Regions from separate parts of the Photobacterium sp. R1 genome, predicted to be linked through region 2. Evidence: predicted binding sites of a transcription regulator. Region 2 holds the regulator's gene; the other holds the start of a gene.

Region 1 (11,508 bases), on a different contig from region 2:
GTTCGACCAATAACCCGCCAGCCAAAGGGCCAGAAATGAGTGCCAGCGCACTAAATGCCGACCAGCCTCCGATCGCACGCGCTCGCTGATGCGGTTCAGTAAATGCATGCGTCAGGATCGGCATCGCCCCCGGGATCAGCAATGCGCCGGCAACGCCCTGAATCGCCCGCCCCCACAAAAGCGTTTCCAACCGGCCGGCTGCGGCACAGGCCAGAGAGCCAATCACAAACAAAAGTACACTGCCCAACCACACCCGTTTATGGCCATACCTGTCACCCAGGGGCCCTGCCGACAACATCACCGCTGACAGCGCAATCGCATAGATGTTTACCACCCACTGTAATCCCGCCAAGTCTGCATGTAGCGCTGACTGAAGGGTTGGCAGCGCGACATTGACGATACTGATATCCAGAGTCGCAAGAAATGTCCCCAGATAGGCTGCTGCAACTAGAGCATGAACACGATATTTCTGCATTGCGAACCACCGGTCAAAAATCGATATTGAGATTAATTCTCATCTTATGATCCGACCGACCGTCGGTCAATGGATTTATTCAGACCACAGTTCGCCTGGCAAATCGACTGACACACCACTGATCGTGTTGCGGCGATATAGTCGATCGCATACCATCGACCGACAGACGGCCGATGCCAACGCGCTAAATCGCCTGATGCATCCTCCGGATTTTCTCTGCCTGATGATTATTGATAACTGCCGCAAGTGAGCACAATGAAACAGCAAAAAACGCCTCGCACCAAACCCGCTGAAGTACGTCTGAACGAACTGATGGCTGCCGCAGAAAAGCTGTTTTTGGAGAAGGGTGTTGAAGCAACAACGATCAACGAAATCGTCAAACTTGCCCAGGTCGCAAAGGGGACCTTTTACCACTACTTCACCTCCAAGAATGAACTGCTTGGCGCCATGGGGGAGCTCTATACCATCCGATTTTTAAATCGTCTGGCAGAAGCGGTTGAAGCCTGTGCACCGGATGACTGGCAGAAGCGTTTATGTACCTGGATTTACACCAGTGTGCTGGTGTACGTCGAGACCTACCGTACGCACGACATCGTTTATACCCATCACCATGATCGGACCAATCCGGAGAGAAATGCTCTTCTGACGCAACTGGAAGGAATTCTACAGGGAGGCATGCAAGCCGGTCTCTGGACATTGGAGCAACCACGCATCACGGCCTTAATGATCTATCACGGCGTGCATGGCGCCACTGACGAAGCCATTGCGCTCAACCCGGAAAATTATGAATCGTATGCGCGTGACGTGACCTCTGTGTGTCTTCGACTGGTGCAAACGCGCTGACCGCAACAACAAAAATCACATCTGTGTCTTCCGATGATGATATTCAAGTTTCATCACAATACTGAGACTTCGATATCGCCAGATAAAAACAAAAAAGTCCGCAATTACGCGGACTTAAGTATGATTTAGTGCCTGTTAGTGCCAGACGTTTCCGGTTGGAAAATTATTCCCACTCAATGGTTGCCGGTGGCTTACCGGAAACGTCATACACAACACGGGAAATGCCATCGACTTCGTTGATGATCCGGTTCGAAACCCGACCCAGGAAGTCATATGGCAGGTGTGCCCAATGTGCAGTCATGAAGTCGATCGTTTCGACAGCACGCAGAGAGACAACCCAGTCGTACTTACGACCGTCGCCCATCACACCCACAGAACGCACTGGCAGGAAGACGGTGAAGGCCTGAGAAACCTTGTTGTACAGATCGGCTTTGTGCAGCTCTTCAATGAAGATTGCATCCGCACGACGCAGCAGGTCACAGTAATCTTTCTTCACTTCGCCCAGAACACGCACGCCCAGACCCGGACCCGGGAACGGGTGACGGTACAGCATGTTGTACGGCAGGCCCAGTTCCAGACCAATCTTACGAACTTCGTCTTTGAACAGCTCTTTCAGCGGCTCAACCAGACCCATCGCCATATCTTCAGGCAGACCGCCCACATTGTGGTGCGACTTGATCACGTGCGCTTTACCGGTCTTTGATGCAGCCGATTCAATCACATCCGGATAAATCGTGCCCTGTGCCAGCCATTTTGCGTTTTTCAGTTTCTTCGATTCTTCATCGAAAACATCGACAAAGACGTGACCAATGATCTTGCGCTTGGCTTCCGGATCCGCTTCACCAGCCAGTGCAGACAGGAAACGTTCTTCGGCATTCACATGGACAATGTTCAGACCAAAATGGTCACCGAACATTTCCATGACCTGCTCGCCTTCATTCAGACGCAGCAGACCATTGTCGACAAACACACAGGTCAGCTTGTCGCCGATCGCGCGGTGAATCAGCATCGCCACAACAGAAGAGTCAACACCACCGGACAGGCCCAGAATCACTTCGTCATCACCGACCTGCTCTTTAATACGGGCAATCGCATCGTCAATGATGGAAGAAGGCGTCCACAGTTTTTCACAGCCACAAATGTTCAGCACAAAGTTTTCCAGCAGACGCTGGCCCTGGCGCGTGTGGGTCACTTCCGGATGGAACTGCACACCGTAGAAACGTTTTGCTTCGTTTGCCATAGCAGCGTATGGGCAAGTTGAAGTGGCTGCGACTTTCACGAAGTCAGCCGGAATTTCAACCACTTTGTCACCGTGGCTCATCCAGACGTCCAGCAGCGCATTGCCGTCTTCTGCAACCGCATCTTCGATATTCTTCAGCAGTGCCGTTGGTTCAATGACTTCAACCTGCGCATAACCGAACTCACGCAGATCGGAACCGGCAACTTTACCGCCCAGTTGTTCCGCCATCGTTTGCATGCCGTAGCATACACCCAGAACCGGAACACCGGCTTCAAAAACATATTGTGGTGCACGCGGAGAGTTTTCTGCCGCCACACTCTCCGGACCGCCAGACAGGATAATACCGTTCGGATTGAAATCGCGGATATCCGCCTCATCCACATCCCAGCTCCACAGCTCACAGTACACACCGATTTCACGGATACGACGGGCAATCAGTTGGGTGTATTGGGAACCGAAGTCCAGAATGAGGATACGTTGATCATGAATATTTGTGGTCATTCAGGCAGTCTCAAATATCTATTGCAATCAAAAGGAGCGATCAGCCAGCGGCGTACCGCTCCGGAAAAATTCGTCGGTGTTGACGAAGACCGGCGACTGAAGTCACCGGTCTCAACGTTGTCTATATCAGCCCAGACGGTAGTTCGGAGCTTCTTTGGTAATGGTCACATCGTGAACGTGTGATTCCTGCATACCAGCGCCGGAAATACGTACGAATTCAGCCTTGGTGCGCAGGTCTTCAATGGTCGCAGAACCGGTTAGGCCCATGCTTGAACGCAGGCCGCCCATTTGCTGGTGCACGATTTCTTTCAGGTGACCTTTATAAGCCACACGACCTTCAATCCCTTCAGGAACCAGCTTGTCAGCTGCATTGTCTGTCTGGAAGTAACGGTCAGAAGAACCTTTAGACATTGCACCCAGAGAGCCCATGCCACGGTAAGATTTATATGCACGGCCCTGATACAGTTCCACTTCACCCGGTGCTTCTTCAGTACCGGCAAACATAGAACCCACCATCACACAGGATGCACCGGCTGCAATCGCTTTACACATATCGCCCGAGAAACGGATACCGCCGTCGGCAATCACCGGAATGTCATACTCATTTGCAACTGCGGCAGCATCAGCAATGGCTGTGATTTGCGGAACACCAACACCGGTGACAATACGTGTGGTACAGATTGAGCCCGGGCCAATCCCGACTTTCACTGCACTGACACCCGCTTCAATCAGGGCACGGGCACCTTCAGCTGTCGCCACGTTACCGCCAACAATTGGCAGCTCAGGGAAAGCAGCACGGGTTTCACGGATACGCTGCAGTACACCTTCAGAATGACCGTGAGATGAGTCAATCAGCAGCACATCCACACCGGCTTCAACCAACGCTTTCACACGCTCTTCGTTGCCTGCACCGGCACCCACCGCGGCACCAACTCGCAGACGGCCCTGCTCATCTTTACAGGCGTTTGGCTTACGCTCTGCTTTCTGGAAGTCTTTAGCCGTAATCATACCTTTCAGCTGGAACTTGCTGTTCACAACCAGTACTTTTTCGACGCGATGCGCTTGCATCACTGCTTCAACTTCTTCGCGGGAAGCCCCTTCCTTCACAGAAGCCAGACGCTCTTTCGGCGTCATCACGCTTTCGACTGTCTGAGTCAGATCGGTAACGAAGCGAACGTCACGGCCGGTGATAATCCCCACCAGCGCATGATTGTCATCAACCACAGGGTAACCGGCAAAGCCGTTTTCTTCGGTCAGACGCTTCACATCAGCAATGGTCTGGTAAGGTTTCACCGTTACCGGCTCCTGAACCACACCCGCTTCAAATTTCTTCACCATGCGCACTTCACGTGCCTGTTGTTCGATTGACATATTCTTGTGAATAAAGCCAATCCCCCCTTCCTGGGCCAACGCAATCGCCAGACGGCCTTCAGTGACTGTATCCATAGAGGCAGACACCATCGGGATATTCAGCGAAATAGTTTTGGTCAGACGGGTGCGCAGATCCGCAGTGTTAGGAAGTACAGTCGAGTGTGCCGGAACCAGCAGGACATCATCAAAGGTCAAAGCTTCTTGTTTGATACGTAACATCGCAATATCTCACACCATGTAAGGTTTTAAAGAAGGGATAAAATATTGCGGACGAATTATACGTACCAAGCAAACGTTTGGCTAGAAAAAAAATAAAAAAAATAATTGACACTTTTAACTTGATACGTAATATATTCCGGTTTAAGTGACCAAGCTGCGGGCCGAAATTCCAGCCCTCATTGCGCCTGTCGGTTTTTCAGCCATCCTCCTGCGACATTCATTTGATACTGCTATCAAATTCGGGCACCATCTGCTGCAACATCCATTTCCTGAATCACAGGTTACCTTGTCGTGAGTCTTTACAATACCGCTTCATCCCAGAATCAGCGTATCTTTACGGTTTCCAGCCTGAACGCCCAGGTCCGGCTGTTACTGGAAAATGAAATGGGTGTAGTCTGGCTGATCGGAGAATTATCCAACTTCTCTGCACCAGTTTCCGGACACTGGTATTTCACACTCAAAGACGCACGGGCCCAGGTGAAATGCGCCATGTTCCGGGGCAATAACCAGCGCGTAACTTTCCGCCCGGCCAACGGAAATCAGGTGCTGGTCAAGGCAAGGCTGTCATTGTACGAACCGCGTGGTGATTACCAGCTGATTATCGAAAGCATGCAGCCAGAAGGGGATGGCCGCCTGCAGCAGCAGTTCGAAAAACTGAAAATGCAGCTGGCTGGCGAAGGCCTGTTTGCTCAGACTTTAAAGAAAGCACTGCCGGAACAACCGAAACGCGTCGGCATCATCACCTCTAAAACCGGTGCTGCGTTGCATGACATTCTGAATGTCCTCAAACGCCGCGATCCCGGCTTGCCGGTCGTCATCTACCCGACGATGGTGCAGGGCGAAGGTGCCGCAATTTCCATTGCTCAGGCGATTGGCCGGGCGAATTCACGCCAGGAATGTGATGTCCTGATTGTTGGCCGGGGCGGCGGTTCACTGGAAGATCTCTGGGCCTTTAACGAAGAGATTGTTGCCCGAACCATCGCGGCCAGCCAGATCCCGATTATCAGTGCCGTAGGTCATGAGGTCGATGTCACCATCGCCGATTTTGTCGCGGACATGCGTGCTCCGACACCATCCGCTGCAGCCGAGCTGGTCAGCCGTGATCTCAGCGTACAAATGCAGAAAATCACGCAGCGGCAGCAGCATCTGCGCCATGCAATGCGCCACTATCTGTCACAACGCCAAAGTCAGCTGGTACGCTGGCAGCACAGGCTCGACCGCCAGCATCCGCAAGTTCAGTTGAATCAGCAGAGCCAGCGTCTGGATGAACTGCGCAGCCGTCTTGAAAGAGCGATGCGCAAACAGATCTCTGACAGCCAGCAACACGTCCATCGCAATGAGTACAAACTGGCGCTTCACTCACCAGCTCAGCGACTGGAAAAACTGAGCTCTCAGCTTGCCACCCATCAGCGCCGTTTGCAGGACGCGATGGATCGCCTGCTGGTCAATGCACGGCACCAGCTGGCAATGGCAACAGAAAAACTCGATGCCGTCAGTCCGCTGGCAACCTTAGCCCGCGGATACTCCATCACCCGGCATGAAAACGGCCAGGTCATCCGCAGCGCCGCTCAGGTCAAAACCGGAGACACCCTGCAAACGACACTGGCCGACGGAGAAATCCGCTCAACCGTGACAGGTTAAGCCGCGTCTTCAACGAGCATACACGCGCTGATCAAACGCTGTGTATACGCCTGCTGCGGATGGTCAAAGATCTGCTCAGGCGTCCCCTGCTCCACCACTTCTCCACGCTGCATCACCATCACATGATCCGAGATGGCGCGAACCACGGCCAGATCATGGCTGATGAACAGATAACCGATGTTATGACGCCGCTGAATGTCTTTCAGCAAATCCAGCACTGTCAGCTGTACCGAACGGTCCAGCGCTGAGGTTGGCTCATCCAGCAAAATAAATTTCGGCTCGAAAATCAGCGCACGGGCAATCGCAATCCGCTGACGCTGGCCGCCGGAAAACTCATGAGGATAACGGTTGATACAGTGCGGATCGAGACGTACTTCCTGCAGGACCTGACGGGCTTTCTGCATCCGCTCCGACTTGGACATATTCGTGAAGACAGTCAGCGGCTCAGTGATAATCTCACCAATCGTCATGCGGGGCGACAACGAACCATAAGGGTCCTGGAAGACCATCTGCATGTGGCGTTTCAGCTCAAATCGCTCTGATGCGCTCATCTGACGCATGTTCTTGCCTTCAAAAGAGATATTGCCGGTTGAAGGCAGCAACTGCATCAGCGCGCGGCCTAAGGTGGATTTACCGGAACCGGATTCACCGACAATCCCCACCGTTTCGCCCTGCCGCAATGTCAGGCTGATCCCCTTCACCGCTTCGAGGTACTCGGTCGGCTGTCCCATCCAGTTCGATTTCAGCACATAACTGACTTTGACATCATCCGCCTGAAGAATCACGGGTTCGCCGGCTTTCTCTGCATGCTCTCTCGGCTTAGGTTCGGCGTCCAGCAGCATCCGGGTGTAAGGATGCTCCGGATGATGGAAGACTTTCTCAACCGTTCCGGTTTCCACAACTTCACCCTGGCACATGACCACCACATCATCGGCAAAGTGTCGGACGACACCCAGATCATGGGTAATAAACAGGATTGCCATACCCATTTCAGCCTGAATTTCCTTCAGCAGCGACAGCACCTCAGCCTGTACGGTGACATCCAGCGCAGTGGTCGGCTCATCGGCAATCAGCAGATCCGGCTTATTCGCCAGCGCCATCGCAATCATGATCCGTTGCAACTGACCACCTGAGAATTCATGCGGATAATGACGAAGCCGCTTGTGTGGCTCCGGCAGATGAACCCGCTTGAACAGGGCCAGCGTTTCTTCCATGGCCTCTTTCGACGAAACATCCCGGTGGCAGCGAATTGCTTCAGCCACCTGCTCCCCCACCGGCATGTATGGATTGAGCGATGTCATTGGCTCCTGAAAGATCATGGCGATTTTACCGCCCCGAAAGCCCCGAAGTACTTTTTCAGGTAAAGCCAGCAGCTCTGTGCCCTGAAACCAGATCTTGCTGGTCGGATCGACCCTGCCATTTTTCGGCAACAACCCCATTACCGCACTGGAAGTCACCGATTTCCCCGATCCGGATTCACCAACCAGCGCCAGAGTCTGGCCTTTTTCAAGACTGAAACTGACCTGCTTCACCGCATCCACAATACCGCTCTCCATCGTGAATGCCACGGACAGCGCTTCGACTGACAGCAATGACTTCTGCATCTTCATACCTGCATCCTTACTTCTTTCTTCCATAAATAATAATGAGAATTATTGTCAAATAAGAGTATATCGAAAGAAGATTGTTGACTACCGCTGAGTATGGTCAAGATACAAAAATTTTACGAAAACCAAGTTCAGATCGATTTTCGGCTGACTAAAACGATTCAGGGCAACTTTTCTGCCGGGTGATTCTCTGAAAAACTAAAAGTAATCCGGGCACGGGATTTCGATTTCAGCGCATTGCACTGAGGACAAAAATAGCTGGCGGCTCCGCAGGCATTCAGTTGTTCCAATGACTGCTCACAGTCCGGACAACGGGCATGTTTGACCACTTCGCGCTTGCAATGCGGGCAATAATAATTTCCTTGCTGCCAGTCCAGATTCAGCTGACAAACAGGGCACAACGATGATGACATGGCGGGAACCTTACACAGAAATGACGTTCAGTCCACATTAGCAGGGATCGACATCTAAGACATGATCAACGACAAAGTCCGGACTGATCAGCGATCACCCCCTAAAAGAACATTTATCAATACACTTCCCGAAAGCATAAGTTACATGTTCTGCATTTGGATTTTGGGCAGAATAAAACTCTGAGCTTACCAAATATTTCATAAAGATCCAGAATGATTAAAAACTAAAATGTGATCAGTAATCTGAATGATGTTCCCGTGTTTACAGGTGTTTAGCCCCACAGCCTGGTGATCAAAAATACGATTGCTCAACAGGATAATCTCCGGCCACGATCCGAAAATTCCGTTCATAAGATCATCTCTTGGCTGTCAGGATCAAAAAACCCGGCTCAAAGGCCGGGTTTTTCTGGTTTACTGATTGTTTTCCCTGTTCTTCAGGGCTGTCGTCAGTCGTTTACGCTGACGCTCCTGAGAAACCGTCAGTTTCTGACGCTTCACGTTACCATATGGGTTATCACTGTTCTGGAACTGAATGCGGATTGGTGTCCCCATCATTTCCAGTGTCTTACGGTAATAGTTCATCAGGTAACGTTTGTAAGAGCCCGGAAGATCATTAACCTGGTTACCATGAATGACAACGATTGGCGGGTTATAACCACCGGCGTGCGCATATTTCAGCTTCACACGACGGCCACGAATCATTGGCGGTTGGTGATCATCCTGCGCCATTTGCATAATCCGGGTCAGCAGCGAAGTACTGATACGCTTGGTCGCAGACTGGTAAGCTTCCTGAACGGATTCATACAGATGACCAACGCCAGTTCCGTGCAGCGCCGAAATAAAGTGGATCCGGGCAAAGTCAACAAAGCCCAGACGGCGGTCCAGCTCAGACTTCACTCGCTCTTTCACTTCATTATCCAGACCATCCCATTTGTTCACTGCAATCACCAGCGAACGACCGGCATTCAGGGCAAAGCCCAACAGGCTCAGATCCTGATCAGAAATATTTTCACGGGCATCAATGACCAGCAGGACAACGTTGGCATCTTCAACGGCTTTCAGCGTCTGAATCACCGAGAATTTTTCAACAGCCTCGTTCATATTCTTCCGGCGACGTACACCTGCAGTATCAATCAGCACGTAGTCCTGGCCGTCACGCTCCATTGGGATATAGATGGAGTCACGTGTGGTTCCCGGCATGTCATACACGACCACCCGTTCTTCACCCAGGATCCGGTTCGTCAGGGTCGACTTACCCACATTCGGACGACCGATAATTGCCAGCTTGATTGGCTGTTCCTGCAGACGTTTGTAAGCTGCCTCAGCATCTTCTTCCGTCAGGTTCGCTTTTTCGATCGCTTCAACAGAGTCCAGTGACTCAATATCAACGAACTCTTCATCTTCGGCATGCTCTGCTTTCCATGCTTCCACGAACGGAGCCAGTGCACGTTCCATCAGCGCAGTCACACCACGGTTCTGCGCCGCGGCAATCTGGTGCATTTCATCAACACCCAGTTGCCAGAAGTCTGCACAGGCACTGTCGGCATCAATGCCGTCAATCTTGTTCACCACCAGAAACGTTGGTTTCTGTCGGCTGCGCAGGTGCTTGGCAATGGCTTCATCAGCCGCCGTCAGACCAGCACGGCCATCCACCAGAAACAGTACAACGTCTGCTTCTTCAATCGCCAGCAGCGACTGCTCGGCCATTTTGGTTTCAACGCCTTCTTCTGAACCGTCGATACCGCCGGTGTCGATGACAATAAATTCGTTCTCTTCGAGCTCAGCTCGACCGTACTTACGATCCCTGGTTAGGCCAGGAAAGTCAGCGACCAGCGCATCCCGGGTGCGAGTAAGACGGTTAAACAACGTCGATTTACCCACATTCGGGCGCCCGACAAGGGCAACTACAGGAATCATAATGAGTTTACCTCTATATTTTTCATCATCTTAATGCAGCCATGTTTGTCTCAAACGACAATCACGACGTCACGGGTAGAATAACAACGGCCCCTGATGCAAAAACAAACAGGAGCCGAAGCGTTAATCTTATCACAGAATGCAGCTGTGACTAAGGCAAATGCATTTTGCTCAGTTTGCCTTCTCTGGTTACCACCAGATAGCCATCGGCCAGTGCCAGCGGCGGAACGCTAATCCCGCTGCCATCCGTTTGTTGCTGAGCAACAAATTCACCACTGCGGGGATCCAGCCAGTGCAGGTATCCGAGGCTGTCGCCAACCACCAGTTTCCCGTTAATCACCGACGGTGCACTGAGAATGCGGTGAGCCAGATCTGTATTCTGCCATAGCTCAGTCCCGCTGCGGATATCAACGGCAACCAGGTGGTCATCCGCAGTCACCAGAAACAGCACGCCTGAATCAATCACAAAATCAGTCGCTGAGGAATAATTACGTTTCCACACCTGCTGACCGCTGCGAAGATCAATGGCTACCAGATTTCCGTTATATCCTGCGGTATAGAGTCGATCGCCCTCAACAACAGGCGCTGCATCCACATCAACCAGACGATCAATTTCCGTCGCACCCTGAGGCTGGCCAACCGGCTGTTGCCAGATCAGCTGACCATTACGGATGAAAGCCCCCGCAAGACGACCATTGGCCTGTCCCCAGAAAACACCGCCGGAAATCGAGACCGGGGCACTGTCACCGCGCAGAGTTAATGTAGGAACATCACTGCTGATTTGCCATTTGGTCACACCCGTCTGGGCATCCATTGCCTGAAGAATGCCACGGCTGGTATTGACCATCACCATGCCTTCATCAGCCAAAGGTTTCGCCAGCACTTCGCCGTCGACATCAACCCGCCAGACTTCTTCACCGGTTTCCGCATCCAGAGCAATCACTTCTGCATTTTCGCTGCCGATGAAAACTTTATTGTAAGCCACCGATAGGCCACCAGAGAGCTTCGCATTCTCTTCAGCGTGAACCTGATGTTCCCAGATCTGTTTCCCCGTACTCGGATCCAGTGCTTCAACCAACCCATCCCGGCTGGCAACATACAGTTTGCCGTAGCCGGTTACAGGTGCCAGACGGGAATAGAAATGCTGTACACCTTCGCCGATATTACGAGCCCAATCCTGAACGGGCTTGAACTGGTTTTCAACAGCAGGTAACGGAGCCATTTGCACCGCTTCTTCTTCGCTGGCACAGCCGCTCAAAACACTCAGAGTGACCGCCAGGG
Region 2 (11,508 bases):
ACCAGGGGCAAACAGCAGATGATCAGCGAAGCAATAAACAACAAATACAACATATTGCGACGTCACTTATTCAAAAACACGATGATGTACAGTCAGGTTCTGGCCACAATTAGTGTCCATAGCGCTGCTGCCATGCAGCCTCCAGCGCGGTTTGCCAGCTTGGATGAGGCTCGGCAATTGCCTGATAAAGCTGGAAGCCCTGAGTTTCTTCTCCAGAACCCAAGGCTTCCGGGGTCAGAATGGCCGGGTCACCCCAAATCTGAATATTGGACTTGCGGGCCTGTGCTTCCGGGCTCATCAGAAAATTAATCACGACACGGGCGGCCTCTTTGGCACTCGCATTCCATGGAATCGCCAGAAAGTGAATGTTCGATAATGCGCCCTGTTCAAAAGCAAAAGCTTTGGCAGTGGCCGGTAAATCCCCCCGTTCGATAGCCGCTTTTGCTTCGTTCGGATTGAAAGTGATCGCGACCAGAAGCTGCCGGTCATCCAGCAGCTGCATCATTTCAGTAGCACTGCCCGGGAAACGTTTCCCCTGTTGCCAGGCAACCGGATGCAGCTGGTCCAGATAACGCCACAGCGGCGCCGTGATTTGATCAAATTTTGCCTTCTCTTTTTCCGGATCGATCGGTTCATAAAGGGCAGGGGCAGCATTGGTCAGCTCAATGAGTGCCGCTTTCAGGAAACTGGTGCCATGAAAGGCTGGTGGCTGCGGGTAAGTAACTTTCCCCGGGAATGCTTTCGCGAGACTTAGTAGTTCTGCAAAGCTTGCGGGCGGATTGCTCAGGGTCTGACTGTCATGAATGAACACCAGCTGACCGACTCCCCAGGGCGCTTCCAGGCCATCAGTGCTTTCCGTAAAATCTTCGTAAACAGGCAAACGTTTATCGACCAGTTTCCAGTTCGGAAGCTGAGCCACAAACGGACCATCCAGAAGTTCGTTGGTTTTCATCGTGCGGAAGTTTTCGCCATTGATCCAAACCATATCGACACTACCGCCTGTATTTTTCCCGGCAGTTTTTTCCGCAAGTAAGCGTTGGGATGTCTCGGCAATGTCGGCGACTTTGACGTGATTCAGCGTAATGTCGTAGCGGCTTTTAACCTCACGGGCAACCCAGCGCAGGTAACTGTTGATAGGCTGGCTCCCGCCCCAGGCATTGAAAAATACGGTTTGTCCGCGTGCACGCTGCTGAATGTCTTTCCAGCTCATGTCACTCATTGCAGGTTGATTCTGAGCTTCGCTTGCCATCAGCGGGGACGCTGCCAACGTCAGGCAAAGCGCCATCCATGTTAATTTCATGATGATTATTTCCTTATTTTTCCTGCAAGTTCGTCGGATGATCAGCAATATCTGTTTTTTTCTTATCATGGGCAGAGCCACCTCGCTGCCAGCGATGATACTTCTTCAGCCATGTCAAGATGCGTTCTGGTTTGTTCGCCTGTTTCCATACCCCAGCTGTATATTTGTTCGCTTCGCTCATCGTCGGATAAGGGTGGACGGTCCCCAGAATTTTGTTCAGACCCAGGCCATACTTCATCGCCAGCGTAAACTCTGCAAGCAGTTCACCGGCCTGGTTCCCGACGATGGTCGCGCCGAGAATGGTATCTTTCCCTTTCGGGGTCAATACCTTAATAAAACCATAGTCTTCTCCGTCGGCAATTGCGCGATCTAAATCATCAATCCCGTAGCAGGTCACTTCGACTTCTGTGCCCAGATTGGCTGCTTCTTTCTCATTGAGCCCTACGCGCGCAACTTCGGGGGAGGTATAGGTGACGGCGGGCATCACGCGATAATCAGCCTTGAATTTTTTCAGCTTGCCAAAAAGGCCATTGACAGCCGCATACCATGCCTGATGGCCAGCGGCATGGGTCAGCTGAAATGGACCGGCGACATCACCCACAGCATAAATATTGGGATATTGCGTCTGCAGATACTTATTGACTGCGACGGTTCCGCGTTCGTTAACGCCGATACCCAGTGTTTCCAGCCCAAATCCACTGACATTCGCGACCCGGCCTAAGGCGAGAATCACGGTGTCAAACGTGATTTCATGACGTTCATCCAGGGGGCCTTCCAGGATGACAAACTGTGTCGTTTCTCCCTGAGCCGTTTTTCTGGTCCCAAATTTGATGGCTTTTTGTTTCAGTCTGATCTCGACGCCATCCTTGATCAGGCTTTGATGTACCAGAGCCGCGGCATCAGCATCTTCACGAATCAGCAACTGATCGGCCATTTCAACCAGTGTGACCTGACTGCCCAGTCGCTGAAAACTCTGTGCCAGTTCACACCCAATAGGGCCGCCCCCCAGGACCAGAAGCTGTTTGGGTTGTTCCCTGATTGACCAGAGGGTATCTGACGTCAGATAGTTAATGTGTTCAATACCTTCAATTGGCGGAACAACAGGGCGGGCTCCGGTGGCGATGACAATGTTTCGGGTGGTCATGCGTTCGCCGTTTACTTCCACTTCCCACGGCGACAAAATTTGTGCTTCTCCCTGAATGCAGTTCACGCCGAGCTTGCTGTAGCGTTCTTCAGAATCGTGCGGTTCGATGTGTCGGATAACTTGATGTACACGTTGCATCACCGCAGTGAAATCGATCTGAGGTGTGTTTGTCTGAATGCCAAACTCGGGTGCCCGGGTGATGGTGTGCATGGTGTGAGCCGCGCGGATCAGGGCTTTTGAGGGGACACAGCCGGTATTCAGGCAGTCGCCGCCCATCCGGTGTTTTTCAATGAGTGTAACTTTTGCTTTCACGGCTGCAGCGATATAGGCGCTGACCAGACCGCCGGCGCCAGCACCGATCACCACCATATTCTGGTCGAATTGCGTCGGACGTTGCCAGTGCTGATAGATGCGGTGTTGCTGAATGACACCCATGATACCTTTCGCAATGAATGGAAAAATCCCCAACAGCACCAGAGAGATCAGGACCGGCAGTGAAATCAGGCCGGACAGAGATTCAATTTCTCCTAACTGGGTACCCGCGTTGAGGTAAACCATGGTTCCGGGCAGCATCCCCAACTGGCTGACCCAATAGAAAGTACGGCCACGCATCGGAGTCAGGCCCATCAGCAGGTTGACCAGAAAGAACGGAAAGACGGGAATTAAACGCAATGTAAAGAGATAAAAGGGACCATCTTTTTCGACACCCCGGTTCACAGCAGATAGGCGTCGTCCAAACTTGTGTTGTACCCAGTCATGCAGCAGGAAGCGGCTCGCCAGAAATGCCAGTGTCGCACCCAGCGAGCTGGCAAATGAAACGACCAGCAAACTCCACCAGAAACCAAACAGCGCCGCACCCAGTAAAGTCATGACCGCAGCGCCCGGGAAGGAAAGGGCAGCCATTACAACATAAACTGCGAAAAATAGCGTACTCGACAGTAAGGGGTGCTCAATAATGCTTGCCTGCAGGGAATGCTGGTAGGCTTTTGCTTGTTCAAGCGTGAAATAGTTGCCCAGATCGAAAGCGAACCAGGCGATAAAGGCGACGGCAATGAAAGCCAGTAACAAAGGTTTTTTGAATCGGTTCATCGGTGCTTATCTGCTTGGTGAGTGGGCTGATCACGTTTGGTATCGTTTTGTTTCGGTGCCGGTTGCTGATTCAGAGGAATCGAGCAGAATGCCTGCGAAGGGACATCCAAAGCGGTATTAAACTTTGCAGACAGGTTTTGGAAACTGACTAACGCTGTCAGCTCGACCAGAGCATCTTCGTCATACCATTGTTTCAGATTATCAACCATCTGCTGAGTTACACGATTACCGGTGACTGTCATTGCTTCGGTATAGGCCAGTACTGCTTTTTCCTGAGTATCAAACAGCGGACTTTCCTGCCATCGAGTCAGGGCTTGTATTTTTTCGACTGATTGGCAGCGTTGCGCCAGTCTCATGCCGTTGGCATCGACACAAAACGCGCAGTCGTTGAGCTGAGAAACACGGACGCAGACAAGGGATCGCATCACATCAGACAACGGTGATCGTTTTCTGTCTAAGTAACCAAAGAAACTGGCCACGAGGTAAAACAAGACGGGTCGGCGTCCCCAAAGTAAAGCCGGATTCAGCGGCTGTCCGAAATGGCGTTTTTGCAGCCAGAGCAGGGGACGGATTAAAATGGAGTAGCGTTTTTTTGCCGGTACACGCACTGGAAGTTCTCCGGAGAAAGCGGTTTATCATACCGACCGTTCAGATCCGGACAAATTTCAGAAATGGGGAGATTGATTTAGCTTTTGTGATCAGTTGATTGAAAGTTGTACAGTACGCGCAACCGGCTGATTGGTGAGTGAGCTGCGAGTATTGGTATCCAGCACCAGATATGTACTGGCGATGAGCGGCAACAGGGCAAGCAGGATGGTTTTGCCAATGTGATAGTTTCGATACCAGTATTTACGGGCTTTGATTTTCAGGATCAGGCCCCAGCTAATCAGCAGAATGTTGATTACAGAGGCAACCAGGCAAGAGGGAAGCAGGTTACTTTCCGTGCCGGTTGGTGTGTGCGCAAAGATGAGCAGAACGGCAGAAGGAAGCAAACTGATAAAGACCAGGTAGCGCATCAGTTTTGGCCATTTGTGGAATTTATCTTTGAAAATTGTGTCAGTCTGGCCCGGAAACGGCGTAGATGAGCGCATATGACCTCCTTTCTGATGCAAAACATACATTCTAAAGGCGGCGAAGCTGAAGAAAAGTTAACTGATGGAATTGTTATTAATGTTTGTGAGGTTTGTCTGTTTTTTACACAGCCCTGACAGGGTGCCAGGGCTAAAGCAGGTTATTTAAAGCCAGTGCAAATCGCTGCACTGGCAAAATAATCTGAATACTTAGTGATGAGCGCCAGAATTGACTTCTAGTTTGGACAGGAGCTCATTTCGACGTTGTGGGGTAATCACAGACCAGTGTTTTCCACTGACTGCGCCTTCTAACGCCCAAAGCAAATCCAGACTCAATGACTCGTGATGAGATTCCTGCAGCGCCTGAAAAGCACCGATAGCACCAACTTCAAACAGCTGATCTACAGAGTTGATGCCTGCTTTCTTGAGCATACGCTCATTGGCAAGGCGAAGATTTGGCAGATCTTTAATGCGGTTAGGGCTAGCCTGCATTTTTTTCTCTTTGTCAGCCTGTGCTGCATTAAGAGAAACTTCAGCGTGCTCCAGAATGACTTCTGGGGTTTCCCACCAGTTTTCCGGAATGGCATAGTGTTTTGTGACGACAGGAAAACCGCGTTTTTGATAAACGTACGGTTTGAGGCCAGCTTGTTTAAAGGTTTCTTCATTTTTCGCGTTAGCGCGCAGATGCAGCTTGTCGCTAACAACTAGAGCAAACATCGTTTCACCTGCGAAAATGCCAAAACCGCCAAACATTGAGCGAGATTTAATCTGGCCAAATTTCTCAAATAAACGAATTGAATCTTTCAGTAGTGGTTTGTCCATGCTTCTTTTCTCGGTTAGAAATTTCAACAAAAGAAGTCACCAAACAACGGAGCGAGGATTCAATTGTGCATAAGATTATGAGTCTTTTGTCATAAGAATGACAAAAGTGTCCCATAAACTTCACTTCATCCATCGGCAACCCCGCTACCATGAGTAATAACTTTATCACTAAGTCATTGCTTTTAGGCCGGAAGCTTTGCGTCCCATCCTTTCAGATGGTTTGCCTTGTTCGTGACTGTTTAATCATATATCAATAAGACAAATTTGATATCGATCGCACAAAAAATTGTGATACTCTTCGCAATAAAAATCGTATAAATTTTACAGAAACTAACTGATTATCCCATCAATTCCTCTGTAGCGTAGTAATATTCCATATAAACATAGCCGATATGGGTGTTTATATCGGCTGTTTATCAATATATGTAGGTTAATATCGTTTTTTATGGATGTGTTATTTTTTTGACGGAACGGCGAACCACGAGCTCAGGATTGATCTCAAAAGTCTGAAATTCATGGTTTTTATCTTTCACGCGTTCCATCAGGATTTCCACAGCAGTCTTGCCTAAACGGCGTTTTGGCTGGTGGATTGTTGTCAGAGGTGGTGAAAAGTACGGGGCCAGATCAATATTGTCATAACCAATAATTGAAATATCATTTGGTACATTGATCCCTGCTTGTTCAAATGTACTGATTAAGGCCATTGCCATAATGTCATTGAAGCAGAAAATAGCAGTTGGACGCTCTTTCATGGCAATAAAAGCATTGGCTGCATCTACGGCAGATTCACATTCGAAATCACCTTCAATGATCCAGTTTTCATTGACCGTCAGACCAGCTTCGCTCATGGCTTTATGGAAACCTTTCAGCCGCTCACGGCAGGTAGATTTATCTTTCTGGCCGGAAAGACAACCAATTTTAGTGTGTCCATTGTCAATAAAATGACGAGTGGCAAGATAACCACCAAGTTCTGCATTATCCTGAATATTATCTGTTTTTGGGCGTGCAGGACCCCAGTCCATGATAACCATGGGCAGATCAGGCTGTCGCTCTAACTGTTCCAGCAGTTGATCATCCAGATCAGAACACATCACCAGCAGACCATCCACACGCTTTTCAGAAAGCATGCGCAGGTAATCCTTCTGTTTGGCCAGATTACCTTCGGTGTTGCATAAAATCAGCGTATAACCGGATTTATAGCAGTACTCTTCAACGCCATGCACCAATTCGGCAAAGAATGGGTTGGTCGATTTTGTCACCAGCATGCCGATGGTGCTGGTTGTATTACATTTCAGGCTGCGCGCGACGGCGCTTGGCGCGTAGTTCAATTCTTCAACTGCCGCCAACACTTTTTTCTGTGTTGCTTCCGCTACAAAGCGGGTTTTGTTGATCACGTGTGAGACTGTGGTAGTAGATACACCTGCCATACGTGCAACATCTTTAATGGTTGCCATAATTGTTCTTCTAGTCTTCAGGCCCTGAACAGGGTCTTTTCATATTTGCCAGACGCTAAAACGCCGCTTCTCTGCGAGGATAGCGGCGGGAAATGAGTGGCTCAGGCCGAGTGGTAACAATACCTTACACCGATATGAAGTCTGACTTTCTATTGCTATTTATTTCATCGGTTAATCGCTTGCGCTCACATTCTACAAGGACTCACGCACAGTGCAACGTTTCTCTTGAAATGTGGGGGGAATCTTGATGCAGCTCAAGAATACTGGCAACTTGAAAGTTGTTTCAGTCTTTACATTGTAAGTACTGTGCAAGGGCAACGGCTCAGCGATGCCCTTGCAGGAGGTTCAGGCTGAAAGGACGATCGGAAAGTGCCCGCGGGGGTGAGATTCGATGATCACCGGGGAACCATAAACGGAACTGATATTCTCAGTGGTCAGGGTATGCCAGGCATCACCGTCTGCTTGTATCTTCCCCTTATTCAGCAATACCAGTCTGTCTGCGTATTCAGCTGCAAGATTGAGGTCATGAATGACCAGGATGACGGCGGCTCCTTTACGGGCCATATCTTTTGCCAGTTTCAGGCAACTGTGCTGATGGGCAAGGTCTAAAGCTGAGGTCGGTTCGTCCAGCATTAAAATGCACTGGTCTTCCGCATTGCTGAGCTGAGCCAGTACACGGGCAAAATGAACACGTTGTTTCTCGCCGCCTGAGAGGGTGGGGTACTGACGCTGGCTCAGGTGACAGATCCCAACAGCCGTCATGCATTCCCGGGTAATTCGGAGACAATCTGTGCGCTTCAAACCAAGTGGCATACAGCCAAGTTCAACGACCTCCTGCGCAGTAAAACCAAAAGACAGGCTGCTGTGCTGAGGGAGTACACCCAAGTGTTTGGCCAGCAGGGATGGCTGCCAGTCGCTGTGCTTTTGACCAAAATAGTACACATTGCCTTTGGCACTGATTTCACCGCAAAGCACTTTGAGTAAAGTACTTTTACCGGCACCATTCGGGCCGAGTAAAGCTGTTAACTCTCCGCTGCGGAAACTGATGTTCAGCTGATCCAGTAACGTTTTACCGCCAAGTTGCAGTGATAAACCCTCGGCTGAAAGCACCGGTGATTGCTGTTTTTCGTGCCGGGGGCGAAGAGGGCGAACGATATGATGAATCATTGTAAACGGCCTTTTTGTTTCAGTAGCAGAGCAATAAAGAACGGGGCTCCCAGTAAAGCGGTGATGATACCGACCGGCAGTTCGGCTGGTGCGGCAATAACACGGGCCAGCATGTCGGCAACCAGCAAGATAAGTGCCCCCAGTAAAGCCGAGAGTGGCAATAATGTTTTGTGATTCGGGCCAGCCAGCATACGGCCGAGATGCGGCACAATCAGACCGACGAAGCCAATCACGCCGGATAAGGAGACAGCGACACCCACACCAGCCGCGCAAAATAAAATCAGCAATCGTTTTAAAGACTGGACCTGAATGCCGAGATGTTTTGCTTCTGCTTCGCCCAGTAATAAAGCGTTGAGTGCATTGGATCTGCGATCAAATTGCCAGAACAGGAACGCCAGGGCAGAAAATGCCAGCGTGATGCCCGGCCAGGTAGCACCCGCCAGAGAACCCATGGACCAGAGTGACAGGTCGCGCAGCGCCTGATCGTCCGCAAAGAAATTCAGCAGTCCCAGTGCCGCACCTGAGAGTGCACTGATTGCAACACCTGCCAGCAGCATCACCGTCACGGAAGTGCCGGTCTTATCTGTGCCAAGGGCGTATACGATCCAGGTTGTCAGGGCGCCACCCAGAAAAGCAAAAACCGGTACTGTCCCCAGCGTTAAAAGTAATGGAAAAGATGCTGCCATTGAGCTGAACAGAACAATCGCCGAAGCGGCACCAAGGCTTGCACCGCCAGCGACTCCGATAATGCCCGGATCGGCCAGCGGGTTCCGAAACAGTCCCTGCATGACTGTGCCACAGAGCGCCAGAACTGCACCAATCGCGATACACAGCAGTGTGCGTGGTAAACGGACTTGCTGAATGATGAGCGCAATGTGCGGTGCGACATGATCCTGTCCCGGAAGCAGTGACAGCCAGACATCGGCGTAACTGATTGACATGGGGCCGACAACGATGGAAGAGGCAATGGCAAGTAACAGCATGGCAAAAACGGCGGGCAGTAAGGCAGTGACTGGCAAACGCTGTCTGGTAAAGGTACGGCTGCGGTTCAAAGTTGTTGTCATAAGTTTACTGGCCATACAGTGTCTGATTCAGCCGCGCTGCTTCTTCGAGAGTTTTGAGGTTTAACCCGCCGATGAGTGCGGTACCATCCACTGTGATAATGGCTTTGTTTTGGCCGGCAGGTGTTGCCGCAAGCAGCGGCAGTGTTTTCAGCAAGCCATCTTTGCCGCCAATTGACTGACTGGTATGCGTGCTGAGCAGGATCACATCGGGTTGCATTTCAACCATTGCTTCGGATGACAGTGGCTTGTAAGCATCAATTTGGATCGCGGCTGGATTTAAACCGCCTGCGAGCTGAATCAGGGTATTTGCTGTTGTGTTGCTGCCACCGACCATTGGTGCTCTTCCGCCGTGAATGGTCAGAAACAGGATACGTTTTCTGCTTTTCTGGTTTGCAAGCCGCTGCTCAATCACAGAAATCCGATGCTGAACCTCAGCGGCTAACGCTTCTGCGTTTTGTGTTTTTCCGGTCAGCTGACCGACTTGTTGAATCCGTTGCATCAGATCAGCAATGGTTTCACCTGAGTTCAGAATATCGACCTGAATGCCGGCCTGACGTAACAGAGAGAGTGCTGACTCCGGGCCCATTTCTTCGGAGCCCAAAAGGTGATCAGGGGCAAGGGCAATGATACTTTCGGCAGAGAGCTGCCGATGATATCCCAACTTTGGTATGTCATCATGAACATAGGACTTGCTGGTTATATCAACAGCGACAAGTTGATCTTCTGCCCCCATCGCATAAACGAGCTCAGTAATGCCTGAACCCGCACTAATCAGTCGATCGCCTGCCCAGGCAGTCGCGGCAGTCAGAAGAAAAACAGCAGAAAGTGCCGCTCGTCTCATGATAACTCCTTGTTTTTTATTTTGGGAAATTCCAGTGTTATCACCGGATGAACTAAAACGAACAATATTCATTGCGTAGAAAAGACAGTCTTCGCCTTCCCAAACAAGTTATTGCATTATAGGAAGTGATAATTATTATCGCTTGAGCATATTATCCATGGCTTTCAAATAATATCAATTATCATTTGCAAAAGAGCAAATCTCTCCTTATCATTTCATGAAATAAGATTAATTCTCATTCATCACTATAGAAAGTGATGGATCAGGAAGGAGCGCAGCGCGTGTTTGAAAAATTCAGTCTTGCGGAATTGAAAACGAAAGTCGGCACTATGCTGGAAGAAAATCCAAATCTGCATGCGGTATTGATGGCTGAAACACTGGAAGTGACGGAAGGCGAGATCATCATGGCGTTACCTGATGAACTTGTCACGCGAATCAGCGGAAATCACGCACAGTCAATTCTGGAAATGCTTCCGGAGTGGGGCGTGATGACGACAATTGTGCATTCAATGGGGTCTATCTTTGAAGTGAAGGCGCCATTTCCGAAAGGTAAAGAAGCCCGCGGTTTTTACAATTTGATGGGAAAACCAGGTGAGATGCATGGTCATCTGAAACTGGACCGGGTATCAGATGTCGTATTGGTGAGTAAACCGATGCGCGGAAATGAAAGTTACTTCATTGGTTTTTTGGCTGAAAACGGTGAATGTATTTTTAAGATTTATCTTGGCCGTGATGAGAAACGTCAGCTCATCCCTCAGCAGGTCGAGAAGTTTAATGCATTAAAGCAAGCTTTTGTTGGATAAGCTTTTGTTGGAGTAGATGCGTCATGAGCCAAGAGAAACAAGAACGACTGCAAAATCGTCTGGGCCCACAGATCCAGGAATTTCGTGAAACTTGCCAGACACTGCAATTGGCAACGGTCGATGCAGACGGCAAGCCGAATGTCAGTTATGCGCCATTCGCTCTTCTTGAAGATGGTTACTATATTCTGATTTCCCGAATTGCTCGTCATGCGCGTAACCTGCTTGAAAACCCTCAGGTTTCGCTGATGATGATCGAAGATGAAGCAGAATCAAAAGCCATTTTTGCACGGATGAGACTAACATTTGAAGCGGATGTGGTGTTGGTTGAACGTCACACTGAGCGCTGGCAGGCTGGTATTGAAGCACTGAAAGTCCGGTTTGGTGAGATTGTGGATGGGCTGAGTGGGCTGGAAGATTTTAATCTGTTCCGTCTGGAGCCGACACAAGGGTTGTTCGTGAAAGGTTTTGGTCAGGCTTTCCAGGTGTCAGGAGATGACCTGGTCGATTTTGTTCATCTGACAGAAGGTCACCGACGGATGAATGAGGACCAGGATGTGAAATCCGCTTAATTCGTTCTGAAGTAATAAAAAAACCGGGCATTCAAATGTCCGGTTTTTTATGTTTGCTTCCTGTCAGCACGCAGATTTAATCGCGGATCTCTTCAGATGACTGAGCCAGAATCCGGGCTGTGATCGCTCTGACTTTCGGCAGGCTTTGCAGGCTGGTTTGAGCCAGTTGTTTTTGTTCTTCCAGA

The links. The regulator PurR, encoded in region 2, represses purine synthesis genes. The targets are predictions, from matches to a motif close to TNANGNAAACGTTTNCNTNA.
Region 1: guaB (IMP dehydrogenase) is a predicted target of PurR. The motif match lies at 4,715-4,734, and genes of this name have one in related genera.

Annotation. Positions count from the first base shown of each region.
Region 1 is NZ_BAAHZP010000004.1:342,116-353,623, reverse strand. Features, by position in the region: gene ACYP03_RS09455 (MFS transporter) at 1-475, opposite strand, end outside; gene ACYP03_RS09450 (TetR/AcrR family transcriptional regulator) at 731-1,318, shown strand; gene guaA (glutamine-hydrolyzing GMP synthase) at 1,482-3,059, opposite strand; gene guaB (IMP dehydrogenase) at 3,186-4,649, opposite strand; gene xseA (exodeoxyribonuclease VII large subunit) at 4,941-6,290, shown strand; gene ACYP03_RS09430 (ABC transporter ATP-binding protein) at 6,287-7,894, opposite strand; gene ACYP03_RS09425 (zinc ribbon domain-containing protein) at 8,059-8,310, opposite strand; gene der (ribosome biogenesis GTPase Der) at 8,722-10,227, opposite strand; gene bamB (outer membrane protein assembly factor BamB) at 10,379-11,508, opposite strand, start outside.
Region 2 is NZ_BAAHZP010000005.1:131,245-142,752, forward strand. Features, by position in the region: gene ACYP03_RS10425 (ABC transporter permease) at 1-53, opposite strand, end outside; gene ACYP03_RS10430 (ABC transporter substrate-binding protein) at 110-1,300, opposite strand; gene ACYP03_RS10435 (FAD-dependent oxidoreductase) at 1,314-3,533, opposite strand; gene ACYP03_RS10440 (carboxymuconolactone decarboxylase family protein) at 3,530-4,141, opposite strand; gene ACYP03_RS10445 (hypothetical protein) at 4,232-4,624, opposite strand; gene ACYP03_RS10450 (TfoX/Sxy family DNA transformation protein) at 4,814-5,425, opposite strand; cyclic di-GMP riboswitch class I at 5,557-5,660, opposite strand; gene purR (HTH-type transcriptional repressor PurR) at 5,869-6,879, opposite strand; gene ACYP03_RS10460 (heme ABC transporter ATP-binding protein) at 7,225-8,046, opposite strand; gene ACYP03_RS10465 (FecCD family ABC transporter permease) at 8,043-9,029, opposite strand; gene ACYP03_RS10470 (heme/hemin ABC transporter substrate-binding protein) at 9,115-9,951, opposite strand; gene hutX (heme utilization cystosolic carrier protein HutX) at 10,281-10,754, shown strand; gene hutZ (heme utilization protein HutZ) at 10,778-11,323, shown strand; gene panP (pyridoxal-dependent aspartate 1-decarboxylase PanP) at 11,400-11,508, opposite strand, start outside.